2 linked regions of the Rhodopseudomonas sp. BAL398 genome follow. The protein of the gene in region 1 interacts with the protein of each later gene in a pairwise test. Links are inferred from orthologs where the notes say so. Each region holds a gene or a part of one and is shown in the gene's direction. Other genes may lie near its edges.

What was found.
Region 2: the proteins of RBJ75_RS06680 (region 1) and grpE interact in binary tests that used the Escherichia coli proteins (3 or more experiments, as listed by UniProt). The link is inferred for Rhodopseudomonas sp. BAL398 from one-to-one orthologs.

What each region holds. Positions count from the first base shown.
Region 1 is NZ_CP133111.1:1,391,721-1,408,009, reverse strand. Bases 7,416-10,325 are described here. They hold RBJ75_RS06680 (Nramp family divalent metal transporter), read left to right. Parts: upstream 7,416-8,137; coding sequence 8,138-9,514; downstream 9,515-10,325. Other genes in these bases: RBJ75_RS06670 (arginyltransferase), read right to left, coding at 10,160-10,325; RBJ75_RS06675 (GNAT family N-acetyltransferase), read right to left, coding at 9,515-10,054; RBJ75_RS06685 (MFS transporter), read right to left, coding at 7,416-7,899. In the rest of the region: RBJ75_RS06705 (vitamin B12-dependent ribonucleotide reductase), read right to left, coding at 1-3,374; RBJ75_RS06700 (DMT family transporter), read left to right, coding at 4,180-5,079; RBJ75_RS06695 (hypothetical protein), read right to left, coding at 5,099-5,290; RBJ75_RS06690 (multidrug effflux MFS transporter), read right to left, coding at 5,349-6,566; more of RBJ75_RS06685, read right to left, coding at 6,646-7,415; more of RBJ75_RS06670, read right to left, coding at 10,326-10,936; RBJ75_RS06665 (RDD family protein), read right to left, coding at 10,999-11,532; hemB (porphobilinogen synthase), read right to left, coding at 11,647-12,696; RBJ75_RS06655 (DUF6163 family protein), read left to right, coding at 12,959-13,423; RBJ75_RS06650 (AMP-binding protein), read left to right, coding at 13,502-15,067; transcriptional regulator LdtR, read left to right, coding at 15,652-16,167. UniProt on the Escherichia coli protein: H(+)-stimulated, divalent metal cation uptake system. Involved in manganese and iron uptake. Can also transport cadmium, cobalt, zinc and to a lesser extent nickel and copper. Involved in response to reactive oxygen.
Region 2 is NZ_CP133111.1:4,299,508-4,313,577, forward strand. The notes cover bases 11,165-14,065. They hold grpE (nucleotide exchange factor GrpE), read left to right. Parts: upstream 11,165-12,262; coding sequence 12,263-12,868; downstream 12,869-14,065. Other genes in these bases: hrcA (heat-inducible transcriptional repressor HrcA), read left to right, coding at 11,165-12,166; RBJ75_RS20360 (hypothetical protein), read right to left, coding at 12,884-13,825. In the rest of the region: RBJ75_RS20295 (ATP-binding protein), read right to left, coding at 1-888; RBJ75_RS20300 (hypothetical protein), read right to left, coding at 994-1,470; RBJ75_RS20310 (sensor domain-containing diguanylate cyclase), read left to right, coding at 3,321-4,379; gshB (glutathione synthase), read right to left, coding at 4,400-5,341; RBJ75_RS20320 (YraN family protein), read right to left, coding at 5,397-5,804; rsmI (16S rRNA (cytidine(1402)-2'-O)-methyltransferase), read right to left, coding at 5,791-6,741; RBJ75_RS20330 (penicillin-binding protein activator), read left to right, coding at 6,923-8,119; radical SAM family heme chaperone HemW, read right to left, coding at 8,276-9,433; rdgB (RdgB/HAM1 family non-canonical purine NTP pyrophosphatase), read right to left, coding at 9,528-10,154; rph (ribonuclease PH), read right to left, coding at 10,204-10,923; more of hrcA, read left to right, coding at 11,078-11,164. UniProt on the Escherichia coli protein: Participates actively in the response to hyperosmotic and heat shock by preventing the aggregation of stress-denatured proteins, in association with DnaK and GrpE. It is the nucleotide exchange factor for DnaK and may function as a thermosensor.

The sequences.
Region 1 (16,289 bases):
GAGCGGGTCAGGCCCTTCGACAGGTACTTGTTGCTCGGCACCTCCGGCGACTTGCCTTCGGCGACGCCCTTGCCGAGCGCGTCGAAATGCGTCTCGGTCGGATCGACATGGGCGAGGTCGAAGCGGCCCATATAGCTCACAGCGAGTTCGCGGAACACGTAGTCCAGGATCGAGGTGGCGTATTTGATCGAATCATTGCCCTGCACGGGACCCGCCGGCTCGAAGCGGGTGAAGGTGAAGGCGTCGACATATTCCTCCAGCGGCACGCCATATTGCAGGCCCAGCGACACCGCGATGGCGAAGTTGTTGATGAAGGAGCGCAGCGCCGCGCCTTCCTTGTGCATGTCGATGAAGATCTCGCCGATCCGGCCGTCATCATATTCGCCGGTGCGCAGATAGACCTTGTGGCCGCCGACCACGGCCTTTTGCGTATAGCCCTTGCGGCGGTCCGGCATCTTCTCGCGTTCGCGCATCACCACGATGCGCTCGACCAGCCGCTCCACCACCTTTTCGGACAGCGCCGCGGTGCGGGCCGCCATCGGCTTCTCCATGAAGGCGTCGATGCCGTCCTCGTCCTCGTCGTCGTCGCTGATCAGCTGCGAGTTCAGGGGCTGCGACAGTTTCGAGCCGTCGCGATACAGCGCGTTGGCCTTCAAGGCCAGCTTCCACGACAGCAGATAGGCGGATTTGCAATCCTCCACCGTGGCGTCGTTGGGCATGTTGATGGTCTTGGAGATCGCCCCCGAGATGAAGGGCTGCGCCGCCGCCATCATGCGGATGTGGCTTTCGACCGACAGATAGCGCTTGCCGACCTTGCCGCAGGGATTGGCGCAGTCGAACACGCTGTAATGCTCGGGCTTGAGATGCGGCGCGCCCTCGATGGTCATGGCGCCGCAGATGTGGATGTTGGCGGCTTCGATCTCGCGCTTGGAGAAGCCGATCGCGGCCAGCAGGTCGAAATTCGGTGCCGCGATCGCTTCGGGGTCGAGCTTCAGCGCGTCATGCAGGAAATTTTCGCCAAAAGTCCATTTGTTGAAGGCGAATTTGATGTCGAAGGCGGTCGGCAGCGCGGCCTCGGCCTTCTTCAGCGCCTCGTCGGTAAAGCCCTTGGCCTTCAGTGTCGCGACATTGATGGCCGGGGCATTGCTGAGCGAGCCATGGCCGACCGCATAGGCCTCGATCTCGGCGATCTGGTGTTCCGGATAGCCGAGGATGCGCAGAGCGGCGGGCACCGCGCGGTTGATGATCTTCCAATAGCCGCCACCGGCGAGCTTCTTGAACTTCACCAGCGCGAAATCGGGCTCGATGCCGGTGGTGTCGCAATCCATGACGAGGCCGATGGTGCCGGTCGGGGCGACCACCGTGGTCTGGGCGTTGCGATAGCCGTGCAATTCGCCGAGTTCGAGCGCCTGGTCCCAGGCATATTTGGCGCGCTCGACGGCGTCGGGCAGCGGGCAGGACAGCTGGTCGAGCGGCTCCGGCGACACCGCCAGCGCCTCATAGCCGCGGGATTCGCCATGCGCGGCGCGGCGATGATTGCGGATCACGCGCAGCATATGGCTGGCGTTCTTCTTGTAGCCGGGGAACGGGCCGAGCTCCTTGGCCATCTCGGCCGAGGTGGCGTAGCTGGTGCCGGTCATGATCGCCGACAGCGCGCCGCACAGCGCGCGGCCTTCCTTGGAGTCGTAGGACAGACCCATGGTCATCAGCAGCCCGCCGATATTGGCGAAGCCGAGGCCCAAAGTGCGGAATTCGTACGACAGCTCCGCGATCTGCTTGGACGGAAACTGCGCCATCATGACGGAGATTTCCAGCACCACGGTCCACAGCCGGCACAGATGTTCATAGGCGCCGATGTCGAACACATTGGCGGTGGTGTCGTAGAAGGTCAGCAGATTGGCCGAGGCCAGATTGCAGGCGGTGTCATCCAGGAACATGTATTCCGAGCACGGATTGCTGGCGCGGATGTCGCCCGAGGCCTTGCAGGTGTGCCAGTCATTCATCGTGGTGTTGAAGTGCAGGCCGGGATCGGCCGACGCCCAGGCGGCGTAGCCGATCTTCTCCCACAGGTCGCGGGCCTTGATCGTCTTCATCACCTTCTTGTTGGTGCGGCCGATCAGATCCCAGTCGCCATCGGTTTCCACCGCGCGGAGGAAATCATCCTTCAGCGACACGGAGTTGTTGGAGTTCTGGCCCGACACGGTGAGGTAGGCCTCGGAATCCCAGTCGGTGTCGTAGGTCGGGAAGTCGATTTCCTTGTAGCCCTGCTTGGCGAACTGGATGACGCGCTTGATCATCGCGTCCTGCACCAGCGCGCGGCGCGCCAGCTTGACCTCGCGGCGCAGCGCCGGATTCTTCTCGGGATCGAAGCAATCGTCGCCGGAGCCCTCGCAATTGACGCAGGCGCGCATCACCGCCTTGAGGTGCTTCTGGTTGATCTTGGAGCCGGTCACCATCGCGGCGACCTTCTGCTCTTCCTTCACCTTCCAGTCGATATAGGTCTCGATATCCGGATGGTCGGCGTCGACCACCACCATCTTGGCGGCGCGGCGCGTGGTGCCGCCCGACTTGATGGCGCCGGCGGCGCGGTCGCCGATCTTCAGGAAGCTCATCAGGCCGCTGGATTTGCCGCCGCCGGACAGCCGCTCGCCTTCGCCGCGCAGCCGCGAGAAGTTGGAGCCGGTGCCGGAGCCGTATTTGAACAAGCGCGCCTCGCGGACCCACAGATCCATGATGCCGCCCTCATTGACGAGGTCGTCCTCGATGCCCTGGATGAAGCAGGCATGCGGCTGCGGGTGCTCATAAGAGGATTTCGACTTGGTCAGCTTGCCGGTCTTCCAGTCGACATAGAAATGGCCCTGGCCGGGGCCGTCGACGCCGTAAGCCCAGTGCAGTCCGGTGTTGAACCATTGCGGCGAATTCGGCGCGACCATCTGCTTGGCCAGCATGTAGCGCAGCTCGTCATGGAAGGCGTGGGCGTCCTCCTCGGAGGTGAAGTAGCTGCCCTTCCAGCCCCAATAGGTCCAGCAGCCGGCGAGGCGATCGAACACCTGCTTGGACGACAATTCGCTGACAAAGCGCTCCTTCTCCGGCAGATGCGCCAGCGCCTCGGTGTCGGGGACCGAGCGCCACAGCCAGGACGGTACGGTCTCTTCCTCGACCTTCTTCAAGCGCGCGGCGACGCCGGCCTTGCGGAAATATTTCTGCGCCAGCACGTCGGAGGCGACCTGCGACCAGGAATCGGGCACCTCGACGTTCTCAAGGCGGAACACCACCGAGCCATCGGGATTGCGAATCTCGCTGGTCGTCATCCGAAACTGGATCTCGGCATAGGGTGACTGGCCGTCCTTGGTGTAGCGCCGTTCGATCTTCATCTCGTGCCCCATTCATAGATCGGACCCGCATCATATGCGGCCCGCTGAGTTCAAATTCGCGAACGCCTGTTCGCGGCTCTGACCGGTATTCCGGCCCTGTTTCTCTTCTGGCGCACGCCCGCCCGAGCTTGGCTCGGGGTGTCCGGGGACATGCTGCTCAACGCCTTGCACGCGTTTTGGAGCCGTTACCCGGCTCACTTTTGTCGGCTCAAACACTCCGTTTCGCGGCGACGACAAGCCCACACTCCGTTGCCGCGACGGCTCACGGAGTTGGCTTGTTTGCTACCCTTCTGGGAACGTCCGGCGGGACCCAAAACAACCCGCGTTGGACGCACCAAAACTAGGCCGACTCCATCGCACCCGTCAAGAACTAGTGCGACTTTCTGAATCAAATACTAAATATGGTGGAAAGTGCGGGAAAACAGGGGGCCTGGCCGCGTCCTGATGTGGCCAAGTATCGGTGAGTCCTCATGGAATCGGAAGCGCAAAAAATCCGCAAAGCCGGTTCCAAACCGACCTACACCCGCTGTTCACAGGCAGGTATTTTTTCGTCGCGCGGGGTTGCCAAGGAGCGACTCAGGCGGGCGAGGCGGCGGTATCGTTTTCCGGGAAGGACGGCGGCGGCCAGACATGGCGGAACGGCGCGTTTTTCCATGGCAATGGCGGCGAGTCGGGCCTGCCAAGACGACCGGGCGGCGACTCGCCGGTTCGGGCGGTGGAGCAAACGGCGCCCAACGATTCGTTTTCGGGTGGTGCGCGGATCTCAATACCGGCATGATGCGCAGGTTCCTCGCACCGGCTTCCCATGACAGATCAACACATGCCACGCGCGCGAGCGCCAATTGCGCCCGCCGGTCTGGCGTTCCTGGCCATCACCTCGGTCGCCTGGGGGCTGAACTGGCCGGTGATGAAAGAGATTCTCACCGAGTGGCCGCCCATGTCGGCGCGCGGGCTGACCGGGGTCGCCGGCGGCGCGCTGCTCGCCATCCTGGCGCTGGCGCGGGGGCAGAGCCTGCGCGTGCCGCGCGGGCAATGGGGCAGGTTGCTGCTGTCGTCGTTCCTCAACGTCACCACCTGGATGACGCTGATGGGGATCGCGCTGCTGTATCTGCCGGCCTCCGAGGCCGCGGTGATCGCCTATACGATGCCGGTGTGGGCCTCGCTGCTGGCCTGGCTGATGCTCGGCGAGCGGATGTCGCTGACGCGAGCGCTGGCAATGCTGATGGCGTTCGCCGGCATCGCGGCGCTGATGGGCGGCAACGGCATGGCCGCCAGCATGGCGAAGCTGCCGGGCATCATCATGGTGCTGGTTGGGGCGTTTGCCTTCGCGCTCGGCACCGTCACCGCCAAGCGGCTGCCGCTGAACCTGCCGCTGATTTCCTCCAGCGCGCTGCAGATCGGGATCGGCTGCGTCCCGGTGGCGCTGGCCGGGCTGATATTCGAAAGTCCGCGGATCGCGGCGCTGTCGGCGATGGGCTGGGCGCTGATGGCCTATATGACCCTGGTGCAGTTCTGCATCGCCTATGTCTGCTGGTTCGCCGCCCTCGCAAGGCTGCCGGCCGCGGTGGCGGCGATCGGAACGATGGCGGTGCCGGTGATCGGTGTGGTGGCCTCGGCGATCGCGCTGCACGAGCCTCTGGGCTGGGGCCAGCTCGTCGCCTTGCTGTTCACGCTGGCGGGCGTCGTTCTGGCAACGCGGTCGTGACGCAGCTCAACTCGCTCAGCTATTTGGCAGCTGGGTGGACGGCCGATTGCGGCACCACATAGGCGCCGAGCTTCGGCTTCAGCGAGCCGGCATAGAACGACAACCCGCCGACCAGCACCAGGGCGATCAGATAGATCACATAGGCTTGCGGCGGCTTCATCGCCCACCGCACAAAGCCGCGCACCGTTCCGTCGCCGTTTTCGTCTGCCATGGCGGCGTTCTGCGCGAAAATCGTCGGCAAGGAAAGCGGGAAAATCGAAGGGCTCGGATTATGCCGCGCGACGCCGCATGGCGTAGAGCAGCAGCGCCAACGTGCAGCCGCCGGCCAGCACCAGCCCGAGCCCGGTCATCGCGTCGGGATGGATGACGGCAGCCAGCCACACGCCGACCGCGGCGCCCATCATCTGCCAGAAGCCCAGCAAGGCGGAGGCGGCGCCGGCCTTGTCGCCGAACGGCGACAGCGCCTGCGCGGTGCCAAGCGGATTGACGATCCCCATCCCCAGCAGGAAAAGCGAGACCGCCGCCAGGAACGGCAGGAAGCGACCGTCGACCAGCGCCACCAGCAGGATCGCGCCGGCACCGGCCACGGCCAGCCACAGCCCGGCCTGGATGGCGCGGTCGAGCCCGAAGCGCGGCGCCAGCCTTGTCGCCAGCATGCCGGCGCCGAACACGATCAGCACGGTGCCGGCGAAGAACAGGCCGAGCGCGATCGGGGTGAAGCGCAGCCCCTCGATCAGCACCCGCGGCGCTGCCGAGAACATTGCGAACAGCCCGCCCATGACCAGGCCGACGGTGGCGGCCGGCACCAGGAATCGGCGGTCGGTGGCGAGGCCGTAATAGGCGCGGGTGATCGCCACAGGATTGAGCGCGATCCGCGTTGAGCGATGGGTCTCGCCGAGCACCGCCGCATAGCCGCATGCTGCGACCGCGGCGAACAGCGCGACAAAGACGAATTCCGCGCGCCAGCCGAAATAATGATCGAGCGCGCCGCCCAGCAGCGGCGAGAAGCCGGGCGCCGCCGCCATCGCGATCATGATCAACGCCATGGCGCGGCCAAGTGCCGGGCCGCTGAACAGGTCGCGGGCGATCGCCCGCGACAGCACCGAGGTGGCGCAAGCGCCGGCGGCCTGGATCACCCGGCCGATCAGCAACCCGGTGAGATCGCTCGCCAGGCCGCACCAGATGCTGCCGGCAATGAAGATGACAAAGCCGGCCAATACCGGGACACGGCGGCCGTAGCGATCCGAGATCGGGCCGACCGCGAGCTGTCCGAGCGCGAACACCGCCAGGAACACCGTGATCGAGGCGGTGACGGACGCGGTCGAGACCTGCAGCGACGCCGCTATTTGCGGCAGCGACGGCAGCAGGATGTTGGTGGCCAGTGTTCCCATCGCCGCCAGCGCAGCCAGAACCGCGATTTGCAACGGGATCGAGCCAGCCTGCACGGGGGAGGCTGCTACGGTCGGGGGTATGGCCTGGTCGGTCATGCTCTGGCTCCGCTGATAAGATGATGTACATCATCTAATCAGCGTTCGTAAAGACCGACGTTGCCGCGCGACCGGGCGTTCAGGCGCCGCGCGGCAGCGCCATTGCGCCGACCGCGGCCGGCTGCTCGATCAGGCTGACCGCCGGCGACAGCAGGATCACCAGCGCCTGGGCGGCGAAGCCGACCACTGCCAGATAGAGACAGATCTCGGCGCCCCACAGGCCTCCGACCAGGGCACCGAGCCCGGCGCCGACCGGCCGCGCGCCATAGCTCATGATGTTGATCGCCGAGACCCGGCCGAGCAGGGAAGGCGGCGTCACCGCCTGGCGCAGCGTGGTGGTGCTGATCACCCACAGGATCGGCCCGACCCCGAGCAGGAAGAAACTCAGCGCCGCCAGCGCCGGCAAGGGGATCAGCGTGGTCAGCGCCATCACCAAAGCGGCGACGAAGCCGGTGACCGGGCCGAGCCCGACCACGGTGCCGAAGGCCAGCCGCCGCATCACCCGTGTCGCCAGCAGCGCGCCCACCACCATGCCGGCGCCATACATCGACAGCGTGACGCCGATCCCGGTCGCCGACAGGCCGAGGCGGCGCACCGCATAGGGCACGAACACGGCGAGGATCAGAAACGACGCGGTGTTGAAGATCAGCTGGGTGACGAAAACCGGCCGCAGCAGCGGATGGTGGGCCACGAATGCTGCGCCCTCGACGATGTCGCGCCACGGATGGCGCGGCGGCACGGGTTCACGCGCCGGTTCGGCGATGCCGGCGAGCAGCCCCACCGCGATGATCGACAGCGCGGCGGCGACGCCGAAGGCCGGCGCGGCGCCGAGCCATCCGACCAGCATGCCGCCGAGCGCCGGGCCACCGGCAAAGGCAATGGTGCGTGCCAGTTCGATCCGGGCGTTGGCGGCGGCCAGCGAGCGCTCCGGCACCAAAGCGGGCACCAAAGCCGGCGACGCGACGCTGTAGACCACCGTGCCGCACACCGCGACAAAGCCGAGCAGCGCCAGCAGCGGCAGCGTCAGCGCGCCGAGCCCGATCAGCACCAGCACCGTCAGCAGCGCCGCAGCCCGCAACGCCTCGGCGCCGGCCATCAGCCAGCGCCGCGCGATCCGGTCGGCGAGCAGGCCGGCCGGAATCGCAAACAGCACGAAGGGCAGGGTCAGCGCGGTCTGCAGCAGGCCGGTTTGGGCCTCGCCGACCCCGAGCAGCAGCACCGCGACGATCGGCGCCGCCGCCAGCGCGATCTGCTCGGCCGATTGCGCCGCCAGATTGGACCAGGCGAGCCGCGCGAAGCCGGGCGGCAACAGGTCGGGAGGCGTCGGCGTCATGGCTGGGTCCTGGATTGCATTCAAGCCACCATGGCTACCGATCGGCGGGGACAGCCACCCGTTTTCCGGGAACACGGGAGCACCGGAAAAACGCGCGCTTGGCGCGTCACATCAAAGCGCTGGGCTATGTCCTTGATCTAAAGTTAAAGAAGGCGCGGCCCGGAACTGATGTGCAAATTCTGCATTCTGCACATGCAAATTAGTTGCATTAAGCCAAGACTTCATTCAGATTGCGAAAATGGACGCGAAAACCCGGACTTTGGACCCTGAATCGCCGCCGCAGCCTGCTGAGCGCCCGCCCGGCGGGTGGCGTAGCGATCGGGGAGTGCCGTCGCTGGCGGATATGTTCGGCTCGGTGCCGACGGTTCGGAACGGATCATTCTGGCGCAAGCTGGTCGCGTTTCTGGGGCCGGGCTATCTGATCGCGGTCGGCTATATGGACCCCGGCAATTGGGCCACCTCGCTCGCTGGCGGCTCGAAATTCGGCTACGCGCTGCTCACCGTCGCGCTGTTGTCCAACATCATGGCGATCGTGCTGCAGTCCTTGTGCACACGACTCGGCGTCGGCGCCGGGCGCGACCTCGCCCAGGCCTGCCGCGACGCCTATCCGCGCTGGACCTCGTGGCCGCTGTGGATCTCGGCGGAAATCGCCATCACCGCCACCGACCTGGCCGAAGTGATCGGCACCGCGATCGGGCTCAATCTGCTGTTCGGAATTCCGCTCGAGATCGGCGTCATCATCACCGCCGCCGACGTGTTCCTGATCCTGGCGCTGCAGGCCTTCGGCTTTCGCTGGATCGAGGCCTTCGTGGTGGCGCTGCTCGGCGTGATCGCGGCGTGTTTTGCGGTCCAGATCGCGATGGCGGATCCGAATTGGGGCGCGGTGCTGCGCGGCTTCGCACCGACCACGCAGATCGTCACCAATCCGGCGATGCTCTATCTCGCGCTGGGGATCATCGGCGCCACGGTGATGCCGCATAATCTGTATCTGCATTCCGGTCTGGTGCAGACCCGCGGCTATGGCGACAGCATTCCGGAAAAGCGCGAGGCGATCAAATTCGCCAATATCGACTCGGCGATCGCGCTGTGTCTGGCGCTCGTCATCAACGCCTCGATCCTGATTCTGGCGGCCGCGACCTTCCACGTCGCCGGCAAGACCGACGTCGCCGAGCTCGATCAGGCCCACGCCTTCCTGGCACCGTTGCTCGGCTCGGCGCTGGCGCCGACGTTGTTCGGCATCGCGCTGCTGGCCTGCGGGCTGAACTCCACCATCACCGCGACGCTGGCCGGGCAGATCGTGATGGAGGGCTTTATCAACATCAAGGTCGCGCCATGGCTGCGGCGGATGATCACCCGGATGATCGCGATCGTGCCGGCGGTGGGCGTGACGATCTGGGCCGGCGAGAAAGCCACCGGGCAATTGCTGATCCTCAGCCAGGTGGTGCTCAGCCTGCAATTGCCATTTGCTATCGTGCCGCTGGTGATGTTCACCGCCAGCCGCGACAAGATGGGCGTGTTCGTGGCGCCGCGCTGGGTCACCGCTGCGGCGGCGGTGATTGCCGTCATCATCATCGCGCTGAATGCGAAGCTGGTTCACGACTACTTTATCGGCTGATCAGGCGGGCAGGTCCCGAACCATGAAGCGGGCGTCGGCGCCGTAGCTGGCGAGCTTGTCCCGCAAGGCGTCCTGCGCCGCGACGCGAAAGCCCAGATGCGCCCAGAATGGCTGCGAGCCGTTGATCGCGATCAGGCTGGCGTTTTGCAAGCCCGCCTGCGTGGCCAGCATCAGAAGTTCGCGAACGATCCTGGACGCGGCCTGGCGGCCCTGGGCTTGCGGCAAAAATGCAATGTCGTGGATGTAATAGGTCGACGGCTGGGTGGGGAGCGGCGCGATCAATTGGTTCAGCTTGGGCGGGTCGGCGTAGCGCCATGGGTGGCTGACGACGTAGCCGTAGCGCTGATCCGCGCTTTCCAGCACATGACATCCGCCGGGACACAGCGCCAAACGTTCGGCAAACACGCTTTGGTCTTCGGGGTAGTCGCGATGGACGCGGTCGGCGATCGCCTGGACAGCGGCAAGATCGACCGCCTGCATCGGGCGCCACACGAATTCGGCGCTGCTGGTCGTCGTGGCGGTGCTGCCGGGGGCGGACATGATAGCAATCTTTCGGGCTGGTGGGACGACGGAGCGCGGCACGATCTGGATAGCAGCATGATCGACGAGGTTTTGGCGATCAGCTTTTGCGATCAGCCTTGGCGATCAATCTTGCGGTTCGGTCTCGGTGCCGCCATCGGCGTCGACCCGCAGCCAGCCTGACGGGGCGAGCCGCTGCTGCGGCAGATAGCGGCCCTTGTAGTCCATCTTGGCGGAGCCTTCGATCCAGTAGCCGAGATAGACGTAAGGCAGGCCGAGCCGGCGGGCGCGGGCGATGTGGTCGAGGATCATGAAGGTGCCGAGCGAGCGGGCCTGCTCGGACGGTTCGAAGAACGAATACACCATCGACAGCCCGTCATTGAGCACGTCGGTCAGCGCCACCGCGATCAGCTCGCCGCCGCGGCCGGTGATGCCGGTGTCGATATTGCGCTTGCGATATTCGATGATCCGGGTCTCGACATGGCTGTCCTCGACCATCATCGCGTAGTCCAGCACGGTCATGTCGGCCATGCCGCCGTCACGGTGGCGCTGGTCGAGATAGGCGCGGAACACGGAATATTGCTCCGAGGTCGGCACCGCGCTGCGCAGCTCGCCGACGATGTCGGCATTGCGGGTCAGGTTCTTGCGCAGATTGCGCGAGGTGCGGAATTCGTCGGCGATGACCCGGACCGAGACGCAGGCGCGGCACTGGTCGCAGGCCGGCCGATAGGCGATCGACTGGCTGCGCCGGAATCCGCCATGGGTCAAAAGGTCGTTGAGCTCGCCGGCCTTGTTGCCGACCAGATGGGTGAACACCTTGCGCTCGTGCCGCCCGGGCAGATACGGGCAGGGCGAGGGCGCCGTCAGGTAGAATTGCGGTGTGTCGCGCGAGTGTTGGGTCACGTTTGGTCCGTCAACCTCCAGCCGGGCACAGCATCGCCCCGCGAATCGCGGCGGTCAATCGCTCAGTACGACCGGACCGGCTGGGGCTGGGGCGAGGCATTGATCACCACGGTTCCCAGAACGATGTCATGCAGCAGCCGGCGGCGGCCGTTGAACAGGCCGACCAGCAGCACGAACGGAGACAGCATCGAGATCGACAGCCAAAACAGCACCGCATGGACAGCGCCGAGCACGAAATAGGCAGGTTCAGCGGTGCGCGTATGCATCTCCAGCCCCATCACCCGCATCCCGATCGTCGCCGAATAGGGCCCGCCGAGCGTCGCGCCGTAATAGACCACCGCCCAGATCACCGAGGCGGGCGATACCAGCCAGAACAGCGTCCAGCCCAGCCCCAGCGTCACCACTCCGAACACCGCGATGAACACCACCGCCAGGATCACCGGGAGCGACAGCACCACCAGGTCGATCAGGAACGAAAACACCCGCTTGGTGAGTACGCCCTGGAACAACTCCGGCTCCAGCCGCGGATCGAACGGAAGCGGCCGGTCAAAGGCATCCTCGCCACGCCAGCCGTCACGCAGACCATCATCAGCCATGGTTGTGTTCCCTTCGAAGACCATATCCGGCTCGACATGGCGACGGCGGCGGGCCGTTGCAAGCCCGCCGCCGATGACTTCGAAGCAATCAAAACCGTCGGGCGAGGCCCGCCATCAGGCCAGCGTGCGCAGCTTTTCGGCGGCCTGCGGGGCGAAATAGGTCAGCACGCCGTCGGCGCCGGCGCGCTTGAAGCCGATCAGGCTTTCCATCATCGCCCGCTCGCCGTCGATCCAGCCATTGGCGGCGGCGCCGGCGATCATCGCGTATTCGCCCGACACCTGATAGGCGAAGGTCGGCACCGAGAAGGTGTCCTTGACCCTTCGGATGATGTCCAGATAGGGCATGCCGGGCTTCACCATCACCATGTCGGCGCCCTCGGCGAGGTCGAGCTCGACCTCCCGCAGCGCCTCGTCGGAATTGGCGCTGTCCATCTGATAGGTGCGCTTGTCGCCGGTCAGCGCCTTGGAGGAGCCGATGGCGTCGCGGAACGGGCCGTAGAACGCCGAGGCGTATTTCGCCGCATAGGCCATGATCTGGACGTCGAGGAAGCCGGCCTCATCGAGCGCGGCGCGGATCGCGCCGACCCGGCCGTCCATCATGTCCGACGGCGCGATGATGTCGCAGCCGGCCTGGGCCTGCACCAGCGATTGCCGCACCAGCACCTCGACCGATTCGTCGTTGAGGATCTTGCCGTTGGCGATCAGCCCGTCATGGCCGTGGCTGGTGAAGGGATCCAGCGCCACGTCGCACAGCACGCCGAGATCGGGGAATTCCTTCTTGATGGCGCGCACCGTCTGGCACACCAGATTGTCGGCATTGGTGGCTTCGGTGCCGAACTCGTCGCGCAACGACGGCTCGGTGAAGGGGAATAGCGCGATGCAGGGGATGTCCAATTTCATCGCCCGCTCGGCGTCGCGCACGATCTGGTCGACGCTGAGCCGTTCGACCCCGGGCATCGAGGCGACCTGCACGCGCTGATTGTGGCCGTCGATGACGAACATCGGCCAGATCAGATCGTCGGTGGTCAGGACGTTTTCGCGGATCAGCCGCCGCGCCCATTCCGATTTGCGGTTGCGCCGGGGGCGGACCACCAGGTCAAGCGCCGGTGCGGCGGCGGGCCGCGTGTCTCGCAATTCGATGGGACGCCCGAATTTGATCGCCATGGTGCCAACACTCCTCGCAGGCCGTCTATTTTGACTCATTCCAGCTAGCACTTTGTCAGTGTCGCGTCACCGTGGTCTTGATTTGGCGCAACTGTCGATTGTCGGCCGATCACAGTTCGGCGACCGCAGCTCCACGATCCCAGCTCGACGACTGGCTGCCGGTGCCGATCCGGCGGATTGTTCTGGGTGATTGATTTCGCCGTCCCGCCGGGCCAAGACTCCGCGATGCTTTCACAAATCACCCCGACGGGCCAAAAAACCCATGTCTGAGACCCCATCGCGCGAACAGACGCCGCGGGACCATGCGGTTTCGGTGGCGGCGATCTCGACGGCGCGCGCCGACACCCATGACAATGACTGGACCCGGCGGCTGGTGCTGTTCCTGCGGGTGATGGCGGCGCTGTCCTTGATCAAGGGGCTGTTCCATTGGGCGCAGATCACCGGCTTCGTCGGCGGCGAGGACGATGCCTTTGAAGGTCAGGCGATGGCCTGGCAGACCGCCACGGTGTATTTCGCGGTGATCGAACTGGTCGCGGCTGTCGGGTTGTGGCTGGCGACGCCATGGGGCGCGGTGGTCTGGCTGACGGCCGTGGTGTCGATGGCGGTGATCGAATTGATGTTTCCGGCGATCTATGGCGGCAGCCTGATCGTCGTGTCGCTGGAAGCGCTGCTGCTGGCGGCGTATCTGGCGCTGGCTTGGATGGCAGCGCGCGAACGGCCGCCATAGCCGTCGATTGTCATCGATCGACATCGGGTTTCTGCCGAAGCCTCCGCAAGAAGGCCGGCGACAAAGGGGGGATACAATATGAATGCCTATCACAGCGGTGGAACGGGCGGCAGCCTGATCGTCAACGCGGTGGCGCGCTTCGGCGACCGGCCGGCGCTGGCCGATGGCCGTCTGCGCTGGAGCTACCGTCAATTCGGCGTGGCGGTCGGCCGTTTCATCACCTTGTTTCGCGGCATCGGGCTGAACAAGGGCGACGCCGTGTCGATCCTGTCCGGCAACCGCGCCGAATCCTGGGCGGCGATTTCGGCCGCGATGGTGATGGGGCTGCGCTACACGCCGCTGCACCCGATGGCCGCCGAGGACGATCACGCCTTCATCATCGAGGACGCAGAAATCGACGCGCTGATCGTGGAAAGCGGCAAATTCGCCGCGCGCGGCCTCGCCATCCGCGGCCGCGTGCCCGGCCTGAAGCATCTGTTGTCGTTCGGCGCGGTCGACGGCGCGCGCGACCTGCTGGACGGCTTCGACAAGGTCGAAGCTGCGCCTCTGGTGGACGAAAGCTCAACCTCCGAGATCGCCTGGCTGGCCTATACGGGCGGCACCACCGGCCGCTCCAAGGGCGTAATGATCCCGCATCGGGCGCTGACCACGATGGCGGTGCTGCTCTATTCGGACTGGGATTGGCCGGCCGAGATCCGTTTTATCGCCGCCACCCCGATCAGCCATGCCGCCGGCGTCACGGTCTATCCGGTGATGATGCGCGGCGGCTTCGTTCGGCTGGTGCAGGGCTTCGAGGCGGAGGCCTATTGCGCCGTGGTCGCCGAGGAGAAGATCACCGCGGCGTTCCTGGTGCCGACCCTGATCTACGCGCTGATCGACGCGCCGCAGATCCGCGCCAGATACGATCTGTCCTCGCTCGACATGATCGTCTATGGCGCCGCGCCGATGTCGCCGGACCGGCTGCGCGAGGGCATGGCGATCTTCGGCAAGATCTTCGTGCAGCTCTACGGCCAGACCGAAGCGCCGCAGGTCATCACTTCGATGCGCAAGGTCGATCATAATGATTCAAAGCCGGGCCGGCTGGGCTCCTGCGGACGGCCCAATCCGCTGGTCGACGTCAAGCTGTTCGATTCCGAGATGCGTGAGGTCGGCATCGGCGAGCCCGGCGAAATCTGCGTCCGCGGCACGCTGGTGATGGATGGCTACTGGAAGCGCCCCGAGGCCACCGCGGAGGCATTTCGCGGCGGCTGGCTGCACACCGGCGATGTCGCGGTGAAAGACGACGAGGGCTATCTCTATATCGTCGACCGCACCAAGGACATGATCATCTCCGGCGGTTTCAACATCTATCCGCGCGAGGTCGAGGACGCGCTGATGGCGCATCACGCGGTGGCCTCCGCCGCGGTGATCGGCGTGCCCGACGACAAATGGGGCGAGGCGGTGAAGGCCTTCGTGGTGCTGAAAGCCGGCGCCAACAACGACGCCGCCGAATTGCAGGCGCATGTGAAGCACAAGCGCGGCGCGCCGTGGTCGCCGAAGACGATCGATTTCGTCGAGGCCATTCCGGTGACCGGGCTCGGCAAGATCGACCGCAAGGTGTTGCGGGCGCCGTATTGGGAAAACCGCACGCGCGGCGTCGCGTAAACGGACGTCGCGCCGGGAAGGCGCAGGCGGGCGGCTCGGAGCCTCATCCCGAGGAGCGGCCACTGGGCCGCGTCTCGAGGCCTCATCCTGAGGGAGCGGCCACTGGGCCGCGTCTCGAAGGATGAGGAGATGTCCCGCCTCGTGTTCGAGACGCGCGCCAAGCCGCGCGCTCCTCACCATGAGGCTTTTCAATGCGCGGGTGGCATTGCATTGGGAGGTCGGGCGAATTTGCGTCAAATTCGCCGACAATTTTGGGCGGTCGGAAAGGAATTCGCCGCGGTAAGATTTGAGTCACCCTAACGCGGTGGTCATACCTGTTACATGAATCTTTCGAATTCGAACGATGCTGTCCTCAAACGTGACACACCCTTAGACGAAGCGTGAACACAGCCCTCCAAACGTGAATCAGACGTTGCGAAAAGCCCTTTAATAGCGGGCTTAATCGGCGGTTCACTGTGTTAAATTCATGATCTCTTTATTGTCTTATTTAAGCTGATGTTCAAACGGTCCGCTTAAGTTGGCGATATCAGACGGGACACAAGTTTCGTCGAATAAGTCGATAAAAACGACAACAGGGGATCGTCATGATCAAAGCCGTAGCAACGGCGGCGGAAGTCGCCGCGCCTTCATCCGGACAAGCGCCGGTCCAGCCGCTCTATCTCGAGGCACTGACCTTGGTGGAGCGGCTGCATCGCCGCCTGCTCGACGTTATCAAGGATGAATTCGACCGCCGCGGACGCGCCGACATCAATTCGGTGCAAGCGTTGCTACTCTACAATATCGGTGACAAGGAGCTGACCGCGGGCGAGCTGCGCACGCGCGGCTACTATCTCGGCTCCAACGTGTCCTACAATCTGAAGAAGTTGGTCGAGCTCGGCTTCCTCGATCACCAGCGCTCGCGCGTCGACCGCCGCTCGGTGCGGATCCGTCTGACCGCGCAGGGCCAGGAAATCCGCCACATCGTCGACGCGCTGTATCAGAAGCACGTTCGCACGGTGGAGCAGGTCGGCGGCATCTCCAATGACGAGTTCGCCACGCTGAACAAATCGCTGCATCGGCTGGAGCGGTTCTGGACCGACCAGATCCTGTACCGGCTCTGAGCCTTCAGGCTTTTCGGTAGCGCGCCAACGATCGCCGGCGGATGGCAACATCCGCCAGGCGCTGCCCCAGCGGCAGGCCCGCGCACCTCCGACCGTTAGACGCCCCCGTTGCATCGGCCTTC
Region 2 (14,070 bases), 2.9 Mb from region 1 along the record:
CTCGATCTTCGAATAGTCGAGCAGCTCCTCGATCAGCGACAGCAGCGCGTCGCCCGAACTCTTGACCGCCTTGGCATAGGTGACCTGCTCCGGGGTCAGCGCGGTGTCGAGCAGCAGACCGCTCATGCCGATGATGCCGTTGAGGGGGGTGCGAATCTCGTGCGACGCCATCGCCAGAAATCGGGATTTGGCGCGGTTGGCGGCATCGGCCAGGTCGCGGGCCTCGGCCAGCGCGCGTTCGGTCTCGGTGCGGTCGGTGACGTCGCGGCCGACGCATTGCAACTCGGCGGGTTGCCCGGCATCGGAGCGGGTGAGGCCTTCGCGCCAGGCGATCCAGCGCGAGCCGGTCGCGGTGCGGATCTCCTGGTCGTGGATCCGGGTGCCGTTCGGCTCCAGCTTGGCGTCGCCTTGGGTCAGCACCGGAAGGGCGAAATGGCTGCCGATCAGGTCGGCGCAGGAGCGCTGCGCCAGCGCGCAATAGGCGTCGTTGACGAAGGTGATGGCGCCGTCGCCGTCGCGCAGCACGATCAGGTCGCCCTGGGATTCGAACAGGCCGCGGGCGCGTTGCTCGGCTTCCTGCAATTCCCAATTGCGATCCACCAGCGCTTCGTTGTGCAAGGCAAGTTTGCGCTGCGCCCGGCGCAGCCAGCGCATCCGCATGCTCAGCATCGCCAGCGCGACGCAGGCCATTGCGAACAGGAAGCTGGCGCCGATCGCGAAGGCGTGGGGATCATAGCCGGAATTCGGCGACCGACTGGCGGAGATGAACCCATAGGCGCCTCCGAACGTGGCGGAGAACACGATGAACGAGCGGAAAGTGAAAATGAGCCGGGGATAGCGCCGTGCCATTCGGCGCAATCGTGATTTGAGTCGCAATACGCGTCGCATCCTGGGCCCTCAACCGTCGGCCGCAACATTGCCGGGTCGACATTGCAAAGTGCTTGATCACCGCAATGTTTGGCAGGCGCCCGTGCCAATACGGTTGATCGAACGTTAAGAGCCGCCAGCGATCGAGGCGGTGGTCATCCGCGAGTCCGCGTCCTCGGCGCCGACCACCAGCGCCGCCGCATCCTGCGCGGTGAAAGCCTGCGAGCTGACGTAAACCCGATAATCGGCATTGTTGTCGCGGGTCAGATAGATCAGCGGGGCCGCATTGGACCGCGCCGTGATCGCGACCAGCCGGGTTGCCGCCGTGACCCGGCAGGCCTCGCTGTCGGTCGCAGCCGAATCGTCGGTGACGGCGAAATCCGCGGCGGCGGCATCGTCAACGATCTGAACCCGAACAGTGGCGAGCCGCGGATCGTCGGTGAAGCCGACGCGCCGTTGCGCCTGCCAAACCGAGGACGTGAGCTGGACCGAATGATCGCCGAGCACGATGCAGGGCGCGGGGCCGGGCATCAATGTGCTGCGTGCGAACACGCCGGCAATCAGCAACGGAATGGCCGAGGCGAGAATCTTGAAACGCAACATGACGCGTTACTCTGCATGGCGGCCCGATACGCAGGCCTATGGTTTGCAGAGGGTAAACAAAAGTCGTTACCACGAAGTTGACGTGCGGATGGCCGTTAACCACGCGCGCTCAGGCGGCGCGCTTGAGGTCCTCGGCCAGCGCGCGATAGGACAGCGCCTCGGCCAGATGCAGCCGGCCGATGGTGTCGGCGCCAGCGAGGTCGGCCAGCGTGCGGGCGACGCGAAGGACACGATGATAGCCGCGCGCCGACAGCCGCATGGTTTCGGCGGCGTCGCGCAGCAGCTTGAGGCCGGCCTGATCCGGCTGCGCGATGGTCTCCAGCACCGAAGCGGGCGCCTCGGCGTTGGTGCGGATCTGCGGCAGGCCGGCTGCGAGATAGCGTGCGCGCTGGATGTCGCGCGCCGCGGCGACGCGGGCCGCGACCTCGGCCGAACCTTCCGCCGCCGGCGGCAGGATCAGATCCGCGGCGGTCACCGCCGGGACTTCGATGCGCAGATCGATGCGGTCCATCAGCGGCCCGGAAATCCGCGCCTGGTAGTCGGCGCTGCAGCGTTCCAGCCGGCCGCGCTTGCAGGCATAGCCGGGCTCGTAAGCATGGCCGCAGCGGCAGGGATTCATCGCCGCGATCAGCATGAAGCGGGCCGGATAGGTGACGCGATGATTGGCCCGCGACACCGCGACCTCGCCGTTCTCCAGCGGCTGGCGCAGCGAATCCAGCACCCGGGCGTCGAATTCCGGCAGCTCGTCGAGGAACAGCACGCCCTGATGCGCCAGCGACACCTCGCCGGGCCGGGCGCGGATGCCGCCGCCGGTCAGCGCCGCCATGCTGGCGGAGTGATGTGGCGCGCGGAATGGCCGCCGCGCGGTCAGCGCGCCGTCGCGGATCTCGCCCGCGACCGAGGCGATCATCGACACTTCGAGCAATTCGGCGGGCTGCAGCGGCGGCAGGATCGAGGGCAAGCCTCGCGGCCAGCATCGACTTGCCGGCGCCGGGCGAGCCGATCATCAACAGATGATGCCCCCCGGCCGCGGCGATCTCCAACGCGCGCTTGGCGCTTTCCTGGCCTTTGATATCGCGCAGGTCGAGCGGCGAGGGCTCCGCCTCATGGACGCGCGGCTGCGGCCGGCCGAGCAGTTGCGTGCCCTTGAAGTGGTTGGCGATCTGGATCAGCGAATTGGCCGCGATGATCTGGATGTCGGGACTGGCCCAGGCCGCTTCCGAGCCGCAGCTGGCGGGACAGATGAGCCCCTCATCGCGGGCATTGGCGGCAATCGCCGCCGGCAGCACGCCGGCCACCGGCGCGATCGAGCCGTCGAGCCCCAATTCGCCGAGCACGGTGAAGCCCGCCAACGCATCCGCCGGAATCGCGCCGATCGCCGCCATCAGCCCGAGTGCGATCGGCAGGTCGTAATGGCTGCCTTCCTTTGGCAGGTCGGCCGGGGCCAGATTGACGGTGATGCGTCGCGCCGGCAGCGCCAGACCGGAGGCGATCAGCGCCGAACGAACCCGTTCGCGCGCTTCCGACACCGCCTTGTCGGCGAGGCCGACGACCGCGAAGGCCGGCAGGCCCGGAGATACCTGGACCTGCACATCGACGGTCCTTGCCTCGATGCCTTCAAACGCCACGGTGGAAACGCGCTGGACCATGCTATGCTCCGCTGCGGCGAAATTATCCCAAGGCGCCGGGTCTCGCAAGAACAATTCAGGAACAGTCGTCCGTCCCGCGTCGTTTGGGAGACGTGGAAGGCGGCGCTTGACGACACCTAAATACCTTGCCTCGACATTAAATCTTAAAGATTCACTATGCAGGCTTAGTCCCGGTCTTTCTTGCTGGCTCGATTCAAATCCATGTCCGATCAATCTGACCAGCCACCGGTTTCCAGCGACGCCGAGGTGATCGCCGCCTTGCGGGCACAGCTGCAGGATCAGGCGGAGAAGCTGCGCGAACAGACCGCGTTGCTCGCCCATAGCCGGAAGATTTTCGATCGCGCCTCGGCCGCTGCACGAATCGGCGTGTGGGAGTGCACCCTGCCCGACGAGACGCTGGTGTGGACCGACGTGGTCTATGACATTTTCGATCTTCCGCGTGGATCGGAGCTCGAACGCGGCGAAATGCTGAAATGCTATCCGGACGACTCCGCCAGGGAACTGCACAAGCGGCGCAGCATCGCCATCGAGCAATGCAGCGGCTTCAGCCTCGATACCGAGATCGTGACCGTCAAGGGCAACCGGCGCTGGATCCGGATCACCGCCAGCGTGGAATCCGTGGACGGCGTCGCGGTCCGCATCTTCGGCATCAAGCAGGACATCACCGACGAGAAGATTCTCGCCGACCGCAATCGCTATCTCGCCGAGGTCGATGCGGTCACCGGGCTGGCGAACCGCAGCCGGTTTCAATCCGTGCTACTGGAAGAACTCGATCCCAACGCGGACGCCGGCAAGCCGTTCGGCGCGCTATTGTTGATCGATCTCGACGAGTTCAAGGCGGTCAATGACAGCTTCGGTCACGCCGTCGGCGACGAATGCCTGAAGCAGGCCGGGCAACGCATTCGCAGCGCCTGCGGTGACGCCAGGCTGGTGGCGCGAATCGGCGGCGATGAATTCGCGGTGATTCTCGGCGCCCGTCTGCAATTCGCGGACATTTCCGAAGCCGCCCGCGCCATCGTCGAGAAGATGCGCTCGCCGATCGCCTTGCACGGCCACCGGCTTCAGCTCGGCGTGTCTGTCGGCATCGCGCTGGTGGACGGCTGCACACCCGACCAATTGTTCATGATGGCGGACGCAGCGCTCTACGCCGCCAAAGCCGCCGGCCGCAACACCTTCCGGATTCACAAGCCCGGAACGGGCAGGACGTTCGCGCCTGTCGTGACGCCGCCCAGGAGCGGACCGGCGTCGGTCCGCGCCTGAGCGTGGAAACGGCGGAGCGCTCATCTTCGCTTGGTTTCGATCACGTCCCAGATCATCGCCGCGACATCGGGGCCGCCGAGCTTGGCGATGGCGCGGATCCCGGTCGGCGAGGTGACGTTGATCTCCGTCAGATGGCCGTCGATGACGTCGATGCCGACGAACAGCAAACCGCGCTCGCGCAGATGCGGCCCGAGCCGGGCGCAGATCTCGCGTTCGCGCGGGCTGAGGTCGGTCGCAGCCGCTGCCCCGCCGCGCACCATGTTGGAACGCAGATCGTCCTGCGCCGGCACGCGGTTCACGGCGCCGGCGAATTCGCCGTCGACCAGGATGATGCGCTTGTCGCCATGCTTGACCTCGGGAAGAAAGCGCTGGATCACCCAGGGTTCGCGGAATGTCACCGAGAACATGTCGTAGAGCGAGCCGAAATTCATGTCCTGCGGCAGCACCCGGAACACCGCGGCGCCGCCATGGCCGTGCAGCGGCTTCATCACCACCGCGCCGTGCTCGGCACGAAACGAATTGATCTCCTCGAGGTCGCGGCTGATCAGCGTCGGCGGCATCAGGTCGGCGAAGTCCATCACGAAGATCTTTTCCGGCGCGTTGCGGACACTGGCCGGATTGTTGACCACCAAGGTCTCGGGATGGATCCGCTCCAGCAGATGCGTGCTGGTGATGTAAGCGAGGTCGAACGGCGGATCCTGGCGTAGCAGCACCACGTCGAAGCCGCGCATGTCGGTGCGCACCGTTTCGCCGAGGGTAAAGTGGTCGCCCAGCTCGTCGCGCACGCTGAGCGGCTGGACATTGGCGACGACGTCGTTGCCGCGCAGCGATAATTTGTCGGGCGTCAGATAGGACAGCGCGTGACCGCGCTTCTGTGCCTCCAGCAACAGCGCGAATGTCGAATCGCCGCGAATGTTGATTCGCGCGATGGGGTCCATCTGGACGGCGACCTTCAATGTCATGCTGGATATCCGGGGTTCTTGATGATGGGGGAAGGCGATGCGGCGGTGATCGGCGTCAGCTGCTGGCGTCGAAGGCCGCGGGGAGATGGCGGGGGGCGTGGTTCGGCGCGATCAGCAGCGCGTCGAATCGCAGCTCGCAATCGGCATGTTCGGGATGCGCCATCAGCCAGGCGCGGGCGGCGTCGATGATGCGTTGTTGCTGGCGCGGCGTCACCGCATAGGCGGCGTCGTCGAGCCGGGCGCGGGCCTTGACCTCGACGAAGGCCACCAGATTGTGGCGCTGTGCCACCAGGTCGATCTCGCCATAGCGGGTCTTGAAGCGCTGCGCCAGAATGCGATAGCCGTCCGCCAACAGATGCGCCGCGGCGCGGGCTTCGGCGGACAGGCCGGTGCGAAAGGCGGCGACGCGTTCCGGAGCTGCGGCGCGCGGCGGCATTGCTGACTGTTTCCTAGCCTTCGCCATCGCCGTCCTCGGCTTCGCCCAGTCTGGTCAATTCGAGCGCACGGGCATAGATCTCGCGGCGTGGCAGTCCCGACGCTTCGACGGTTTGCGCCACCGCGTCCTTGACGCTGTTATGCTTCAAGGCCGCGCGCAGCAATTCGTCAAGTTGATCGGGCGCCATCCCGGCATCGACCGCCGGGGGGCCGATCACCACGACGAATTCGCCGCGGGTCTCGAGCGCCGCGGCACCCTGCGCCAATTCGGCGATCGGACCGCGCCGCACCTCTTCATGCAGCTTGGTGAGTTCGCGGCAGACCGCCGCCTCGCGCTCGCCCATGATCTCGGCCAGGTCATGCAGGCTCTTCTCGATCCGGTTGCCGGATTCGAACAGCACCAGCGTGGCGTCGATTCGTGCCAATTCGGTCAGCCGGGCGCGGCGGGCGCCCTGCTTGGAGGGCAGAAATCCGTCGAAGAAGAACCGGTCGGTCGGCAACGCCGCCACCGCCAGCGCGGTCAGCACCGAGGACGGCCCCGGCAACGCGATCACCTGATGCCCGGCGGCGCAGACTTCGCGCACCAGCTTGAAGCCGGGATCGGAAATCAGCGGCGTGCCGGCGTCCGACACCAGCGCGACCGAGCCGCCCTGCGCCAGCTTCTCCAGGATCTTCGGCCGCGCCATTGTGGCGTTGTGTTCGTGATAGGGTTTCAGCATCGCCGCGATGCCGTATCGTTCGGTCAGCCGATGGGTGATTCGGGTGTCTTCGCAGGCGATGACATCGACCCCGGCCAGGGTCTCGAGCGCGCGCAGGGTGATGTCGCCGAGATTGCCGATCGGGGTTGCCACCAGATGCAGGCCTGGCGCCGCGCGCGGGGCGGACAGCACGTGGCCGGCGACCAGGAATGTCCGGGCGGGCGCCGTGGGCTCCGCAGTCGGGGAGATGGCAGGTTTGGTTCGCATCGGCGCAATCTAGAAGGATTTCCACAAAAGCGCACAGCGGAATTGCGCGATTGGGCCCGGAAGCGTAAACTTTTGTTTTGGTTAATCATTCGCCGATATTTTGGTGACGTCGAAAACCATCTCCGGATTCTCGGGGGTTGAAAACCGGGCCGACCACGGGTTGGCCGATGCAAGAGAAGCCATGGTGAATTCGCACGATCCGAAAGCGCAAGGCCTGCGAACGACGCGTCGGACGGCCGTCGGGCTCATCCTTGGCGCGCCGCTGCTCGGCGCCTGCGCCGGGGTCCAGCAGTCCTTCACCGGTCCGTTCAGTCAGGAAGCCGCGCCAGCGCCCGCGCAGCAGCCGCTCTCGGTCGGCAACGGCAAGGTCAAGGTCGGGCTGCTTCTGCCGCTGTCGGCGCCGGGAAATGCCGGCGTTGCGGCGCAATCGATGAAAAATGCCGCCGAGATGGCGCTGGCCGAGTTCCAGAATCCCGATATCCAGCTGCTGATCAAGGACGACGCCGGCAATCCGCAGGGCGCCCAGGCCGGTGCCCAGCAGGTGCTCGACGAGGGCGCCGAGATCATTCTCGGACCGCTATTCGCGGCCTCGGTGCCGGCCGCCGCCCAATTGGCGCGGACGCGCGGGGTGCCGATGATCGCGTTTTCCACCGATTCGAGCGTCGCCGGTCGCGGCGTCTATCTGTTGAGTTTCCTGCCGGAATCAGACGTCAACCGGATCGTCACCTATGCGTCCAGCATCGGGAAGCGCTCATTCGCGGCATTGTTGCCGGCCAATGCCTATGGCTCCGTGGTCGAGGCCGCCTTCAAGCAGGCCGTCGCCCGCAAGGGCGGCCGGGTCGTGGCTTTCGAAAAATACGGTGCCGACCGCGCCGGCCCGGTGCGCAATGTCGCACAGGCGCTCGGCAGCGCGGATTCGCTGTTGCTGGCCGATGACGGCGACGCGCTGGTCTCGGTGACCGATCAGTTGACTGCCAGCGGCGCTAATCTTAAGCGGGTGCAATTGCTCGGCACCGGCTTGTGGGACAATCCGCGGGTGCTGGCTGCGCCGGCCTTGCAGGGCGGCCTCTATGCGGCGCCGGATCCATCCGGTTTCCGCGCCTTTTCGGCGCGCTACCGCGCCAAATACGGTCAGGACCCGGTGCGCACCGCGACGCTGGCCTATGACGCGGTCGCGCTGGTCGCGGCCTTGGCCCGAACCCAGGGTACCAAGCGATTTGCGCCCGAAGTGCTGACCAATCCGTCGGGCTTTGCCGGCATCGACGGCCTGTTCCGGTTCCGTAACGACGGCACCAATGAGCGTGGCCTGGCGGTGATGCGCGTGGAGACTGGCGGCGCCCAGGCTGCGGCCGGTTCGCCGAAGAGTTTCGGGGCGTAATACCAACGCACTTTGCCGTTGACTCATCAATTTGGTCATGGCCGGGCTTGTCCCGGCCATCCACGTCTTTGATCCGGCATTGCTGTCAAGGCGTGGACGCCCGGCACAAGGCCGGGCACGACGAACGAGAGGCAACGACCGTTGATATAACGCTGCTCAGGCCGCCAGGTCAGCCACCACCGCGTCGAGCACCGGGAAGCCGGATTGCGTCACCCGCAGCCGGCCATTGCTGTCGACCACGATCGCGCCTTCGTCACGCAGCACCGCGATCCGGGCCGGATCGAGTGCGCGGCCGCTCAGCGCCTGATAGCGCCGCGGATCGATGCCCTCGGCCAGTCGCAGCCCCATCAGCAGGAATTCGTCGGCCCGCTCTTCGCTGTTGAGAACATCGTCGACGATGACGCCATGACCGCCGGCCTCGACCCGCATCAGCCAGGCTTCGGGCCGTTTCTCGGTGGCGATGGCGTGGCGCGCGCCATTGATATCGAGCCGGCCATGGGCGCCGGGGCCGATCCCGGCATATTCCTGGCCGCGCCAATAGACCAGATTGTGTTTGCAGGCCGCACCCGGCCGGGCGTGATTGGAGATCTCGTAGGATGGCAGCCCGAGTTCGGCGCAGACGTCCTGCGTCACGTCGTAAAGCACCCGCGCGGTGGCCTCGTCCGGGATCTTCAATTTGCCGGCCCGGTGCAGCGCGAAGAACGGCGTCTCGGCCTCGATGGTCAGCTGATACAGCGACAGATGTTCGGCCGCCTGCCCGATCGCCTGGCGCAATTCGGCTTCCCACATCGCCGGAGTCTGGTCGGGACGGGCATAGATCAGGTCGAATGAATAGCGATCGAATACGCTACGCGCGATCGCGACCGCGTCCATCGCCTCGCGCGCGCTGTGCAGGCGCCCGAGCGCTTTCAGCGAGGCGTCGTCGAGCGCCTGGACGCCGAGCGAGACCCGGTTGACGCCGGCGGCGCGATAGCCGCGAAACCTCGTCGCCTCGACGCTGGTCGGATTGGCTTCCAGCGAGATCTCAGCATCGGGCGCGATGCGCCAATGCTTGCCGATCGCGTCGAGAATCGCGCCGACGGTTTTCGGCTGCATCAGCGACGGCGTGCCGCCGCCGAGGAAGATCGAGGATACTTCGCGTCCCGGCGTGCGCGCAGCGGTGGTCTCGATCTCGCGGGCGAAGGCGCGGGCAAAGCGCTCCTCGTCGATCGGGGCATGGCGAACGTGGCTGTTGAAATCGCAATAGGGGCATTTCGACAGGCAGAACGGCCAGTGGATATAGACGCCGAAGGCGGTGTCGGGTGAATTTGTCATGGCCGGGCTTGTCCCGGCCATCCACGCCTTGGTCGCCGCCAAGGCGTGGATGCCCGGCACGAGGCCGGGCATGACGAATTGTAAAAGGCGCCGCTCACAGGCAGATCTCCGCCAGTTTGACGAAGGCGCGGGCGCGGTGCGACAGGCCGAGCCCAAGCGGCGGCAGGCCGTGCTTTTCGATGCTGGTCATCTCGCCGAAGGTGCGATCATGGCCGTCGGGCAGGAAGGTCGGATCATAACCGAAGCCGGCGGTGCCGCGCGGCGGCCAGACCAAGGTTCCTTCGACCCGTCCCTCGACTTCCTCGACATGGCCATCTGGCCAGGCGACGCACAGCGCCGAGACGAAATGCGCGCTGCGCTGCCCCGGCTTGGTGGCGCCGCGCTCCTGCAGCAGCCGTTCGATCCGCATCATCGCGGCGCCAAAATCCTTGGTCTCGCCGGCCCAGCGCGCCGAATAGATCCCCGGCGCGCCGTCGAGCGCATCCACCACCAGGCCGGAATCATCAGCGAAGGCAGGCAGTTGCGATGCCTTGGCGGCGGCCTGCGCCTTGATCGCCGCATTGCTGCGGAAACTGTCGCCGGTCTCGTCGGGCTCGGCGAGGCCGAGCTCGCCGGCCGAGATGGCCTCGATGCCGTAAGGCGCCAGCAATTCGCGCATCTCGGCGAGCTTGCCGGGATTATGGGTCGCGATCACGAGCTTGCCGCTGATTCGACGATACATGATCAGCCCAGGCTAGCAGGTTGCGGTGGAACGGCGCGACAAGGATGGCTCACGCCACCGCCATTTTCTGCAGATCGACCAGCCGGGCCACGCCCTTTTTCGCCAGCGCCATCAGCGCCAGGAACTCGTCCTGCGAAAACGGTACCTTTTCGGCGGTTCCCTGGACCTCGATGATACGGCCATCGCCGGTCATGACGAAATTGGCGTCGGTATCGGCCTCGGAATCCTCGGCATAATCCAGATCCAGTACTGGAGTACCGTTGTAGATGCCGCAGGAGATCGCCGCGACATTGTCGCGAATCACATTGCCGGTGCCCTTGAGCATGTTGCGGCTCTTCATCCAGGCGATGCAGTCGGCCAAAGCCACCCAGGCGCCGGTGATCGAGGCGGTGCGGGTGCCGCCGTCAGCCTGGATCACGTCGCAATCGACGGTGATCTGGCGCTCGCCGAGCGCTTCGAGATCCAGCGTCGCGCGCAGCGAGCGGCCGATCAGCCGCTGAATTTCCACGGTGCGGCCGTTCTGCTTGCCGGCGGCGGCCTCGCGACGGGTGCGTTCCAGCGTGGCGCGCGGCAGCATGCCGTATTCGGCGGTGACCCAGCCGCGGCCCTGCCCCTTCAGCCACGGCGGCAGCCGCTCTTCCAGGGTAGCGGTGACCAGCACATGGGTGTCGCCGAATTTCACCATGCAGGAGCCCTCGGCATATTTGACGACACCGCGTTCCAGCGATACGGCGCGCAATTCGTCTGGCGCACGGCGGCTTGGCCGCATGGGGAATCCTCCGAAAATACAGGAAAAGCTGATCTCGCGGTGCTTTTAGGGGGCCAGCGCCGCAGCGGCAAGGGCCGCGGCCGGCAATCGGCGTAATGCCTGCTTGTAACCGGACCCCGGCATCGACAAATTAGCAGCTTCACGGAGGTTCTCCTTGGCTCATCACGAACACATCGGCCTGATCGCCCCGAATGCCGGGCTGGCGCAGCTCAACGAGCGGTCGCGAGAGATCTTCCGGCAGATCGTCGAGAGCTATCTGGCCACCGGCGAGCCGGTTGGTTCGCGCAACATCTCGCGCCTGATCACGGTGCCGCTGTCGCCGGCCTCGGTGCGCAATGTGATGTCGGATCTCGAGCAGCTCGGCCTGATCTATGCGCCGCACACCTCCGCCGGCCGGCTGCCGACCGAGCTTGGCCTGCGATTCTTCGTCGACGCGCTGATGCAGGTCGGCGATCTGACCGAGCCGGAGCGGCAATCGATCCAGGCCCAGCTCAATTCGGTCGGCAAGGCGCAGTCGGTCGAGGCGGCGCTCGGCGAGGCGCTGACGCGCTTGTCCGGCCTGACCCGGGCGGCGGCGGTGGTGCTGACCGCGAAATCCAATTCACGGCTCAAACACATCGAATTCGTCCGGCTCGAGCCGGAGCGCGCGCTGGTGGTGCTGGTGGCCGAGGACGGTCAGGTCGAGAACCGGGTGCTGATGCTGCCGCCGGGCGTGCCGTCCTCGGCGCTGACCGAGGCTTCGAATTTCCTCAATGCGCGAATCCGCGGCCGCACCTTGGCGGAGGCTCGGCTCGAACTCGAGACCATGCTGACGCAGGACCGCGCCGAACTCGATCAACTGACCCAGAAGGTGATCGCCGCCGGCATCGCCAGCTGGTCCGGCGGCGACACCGACGACCGCCAGCTGATCGTGCGCGGCCACGCCAATCTGCTCGAGGATCTCCATGCGCTCGACGATCTCGAACGGGTGCGGCTGTTATTCGACGACCTCGAGACCAAGCGCGGCGTCATTGATCTGCTCGGCCGCGCCGAGCGCGCCGAGGGGGTGCGAATTTTCATCGGCTCGGAGAACAAGCTGTTCTCGCTGTCCGGCTCCTCCACCATCATCGCGCCCTATAGTGACGGCGCCGGGCATATCGTCGGCGTTCTGGGCGTGATCGGGCCGACCAGGCTCAATTACGCGCGGGTGATCCCGATGGTGGATTACGCCGCCCGGATCGTCAGCCAGATGCTCGGCGGCTGAGCCCGGACGCCCGCCGCGCTTGATTTTGGCAGCGCAAACACGATATCCCGGCAAGCCCACCCCATCGATCGAGATCAATTTTCAGAAGGTAGCGTGATGACCGATTCCAACGGACAGAAGGAAAACCTCGAGCAGGCGGCGCAGGCTGCCGAGCCGGTGGTCTCCAAGCCGTACATCATGCCGGACGATCCGGAAGAAGGGGCGAACGAAGCGCTGGTCCGCGAGGCCGCCGAAGCCCGTGACAAGATGTTGCGAACGCTGGCCGAGATGGAAAATCTGCGCAAGCGCACCGCGCGCGAGGTGGCCGACGCCCGGACCTACGGCATCGCTGCATTTGCGCGCGACGTCGTCGACATCGCCGACAATCTGCAGCGCGCGCTCGACGCGGTGCCGGCGGAAGCCAAGGCTTCGGCCGATCCGGGCCTGAAAGCCCTGATGGAGGGCGTCGAATTGACCGAGCGGTCGATGCTCAATGCGCTGGAAAAGAACGGCGTCAAGAAATTCAATCCGCAGGGCGAGAAGTTCGATCCGAACTTCCAGCAGGCGATGTATGAGGTCCCGGATTCCACGGTTCCGCCCGGCACCGTGGTGCAGGTCGTGCAGGCCGGTTTCACCCTCGGCGAGCGCGTGTTGCGTCCCGCTCTCGTGGCGGTGTCGAAAGGCGGGCCGAAGCCGGCACCGACGACCGATACCGAGGCCTGATTTCAGCAGCCTGGGTCAGCGCGGCTCTAGGCCGTCGCGCACCGCTCGAAACCGCGGGAACGCCTTCGACCACTGGTCCCGCGGCGAACTGGCGATAATCCGGATCGCGACGTTGCCGCCGCCGAATCGCAGCCATTGCACCACCCGAACCGGGGTGTTGTCCTTGCCGCTGACGGCGTCGATCCGGGTCTCGTAGCCGGGGGCACCGTCGATCCGCACCGGCTCGGACATCGTAATGCGGCCCTCGCGCAGGCCGGGGATGAGGCCCGCCGATTGCTGTGCGAACCGGCCGCGATCCTCCGATCTTTCCGGCGCCGAGCCGATCAGGCCCAGCACTATGAACGGCGCGGCCTCGACGCCGGTTTCGTCATCGCCGTCGGCCAGCAGCAGCGCCGCCCCGGGCGCCAATGTCCGCACCGTCTTGAACCCGCTCAACTCGCTGACCTTGAACGGCATCAGCGCCAGCTGCTCGGCGACAGGAACCTGCTGGCGCACCGCCACGGTGGCGAACATCCGCTTCACGGCGTCTTCCGAATAGGTCTTGGTCTCGGAATCGGCGATCTGCACCGCGACATAGCCGGAAAACGTTTTGCCGCCCGACACGATCAAGGAGTAGCGGCGGACTTTGTCGGGGCCGGCCTTGCCGTCCTCCGCGGAATAATAGCCCGGGCCGGCGGCGGTTGCGATGCTCTGCGGCTTGACCGCGCCGGCATCGGCAGGAGCCGCCTTGGAGGCCTCCTCCACTTCGGCGAAGGCCTTCGCAGGCAGCTCCGCCAGCAACACTTTGACGCCATTGTCCGGGCTCTCGAAGCCGACAAAGGTCGACGCCGGAACCAGCCCGTCCATCGGCGTCATCCCGACGCGGATGCCGCGCGGATAGGTCGGATCGGCGGCGAAGGCCGGGCTGACGGCGGCGGATAGCAGAACAAACGCGACGAGACGTGCAATGTGTTTCATGAATTTCTACTGAGTTTGCATTGCGGCCGTTCGATGGTCGCGATCTGCATGTCATTCGCGACAAATACGATTGCCGCAACTCCCATGGTTTCCTGACCGGGGTGCCAGATCAAGCTTTGAAAGCGCGGCCTGGCACGAATGTCGGCCTCCGGGCTGGTGTATTTTGGTGCGGCGCGGCAAGCTCGTCGCGGCCGATCGAACCGATCGGGCCGACCCAGCCGCCGATCGAGCCGGCTCAGCCCGCA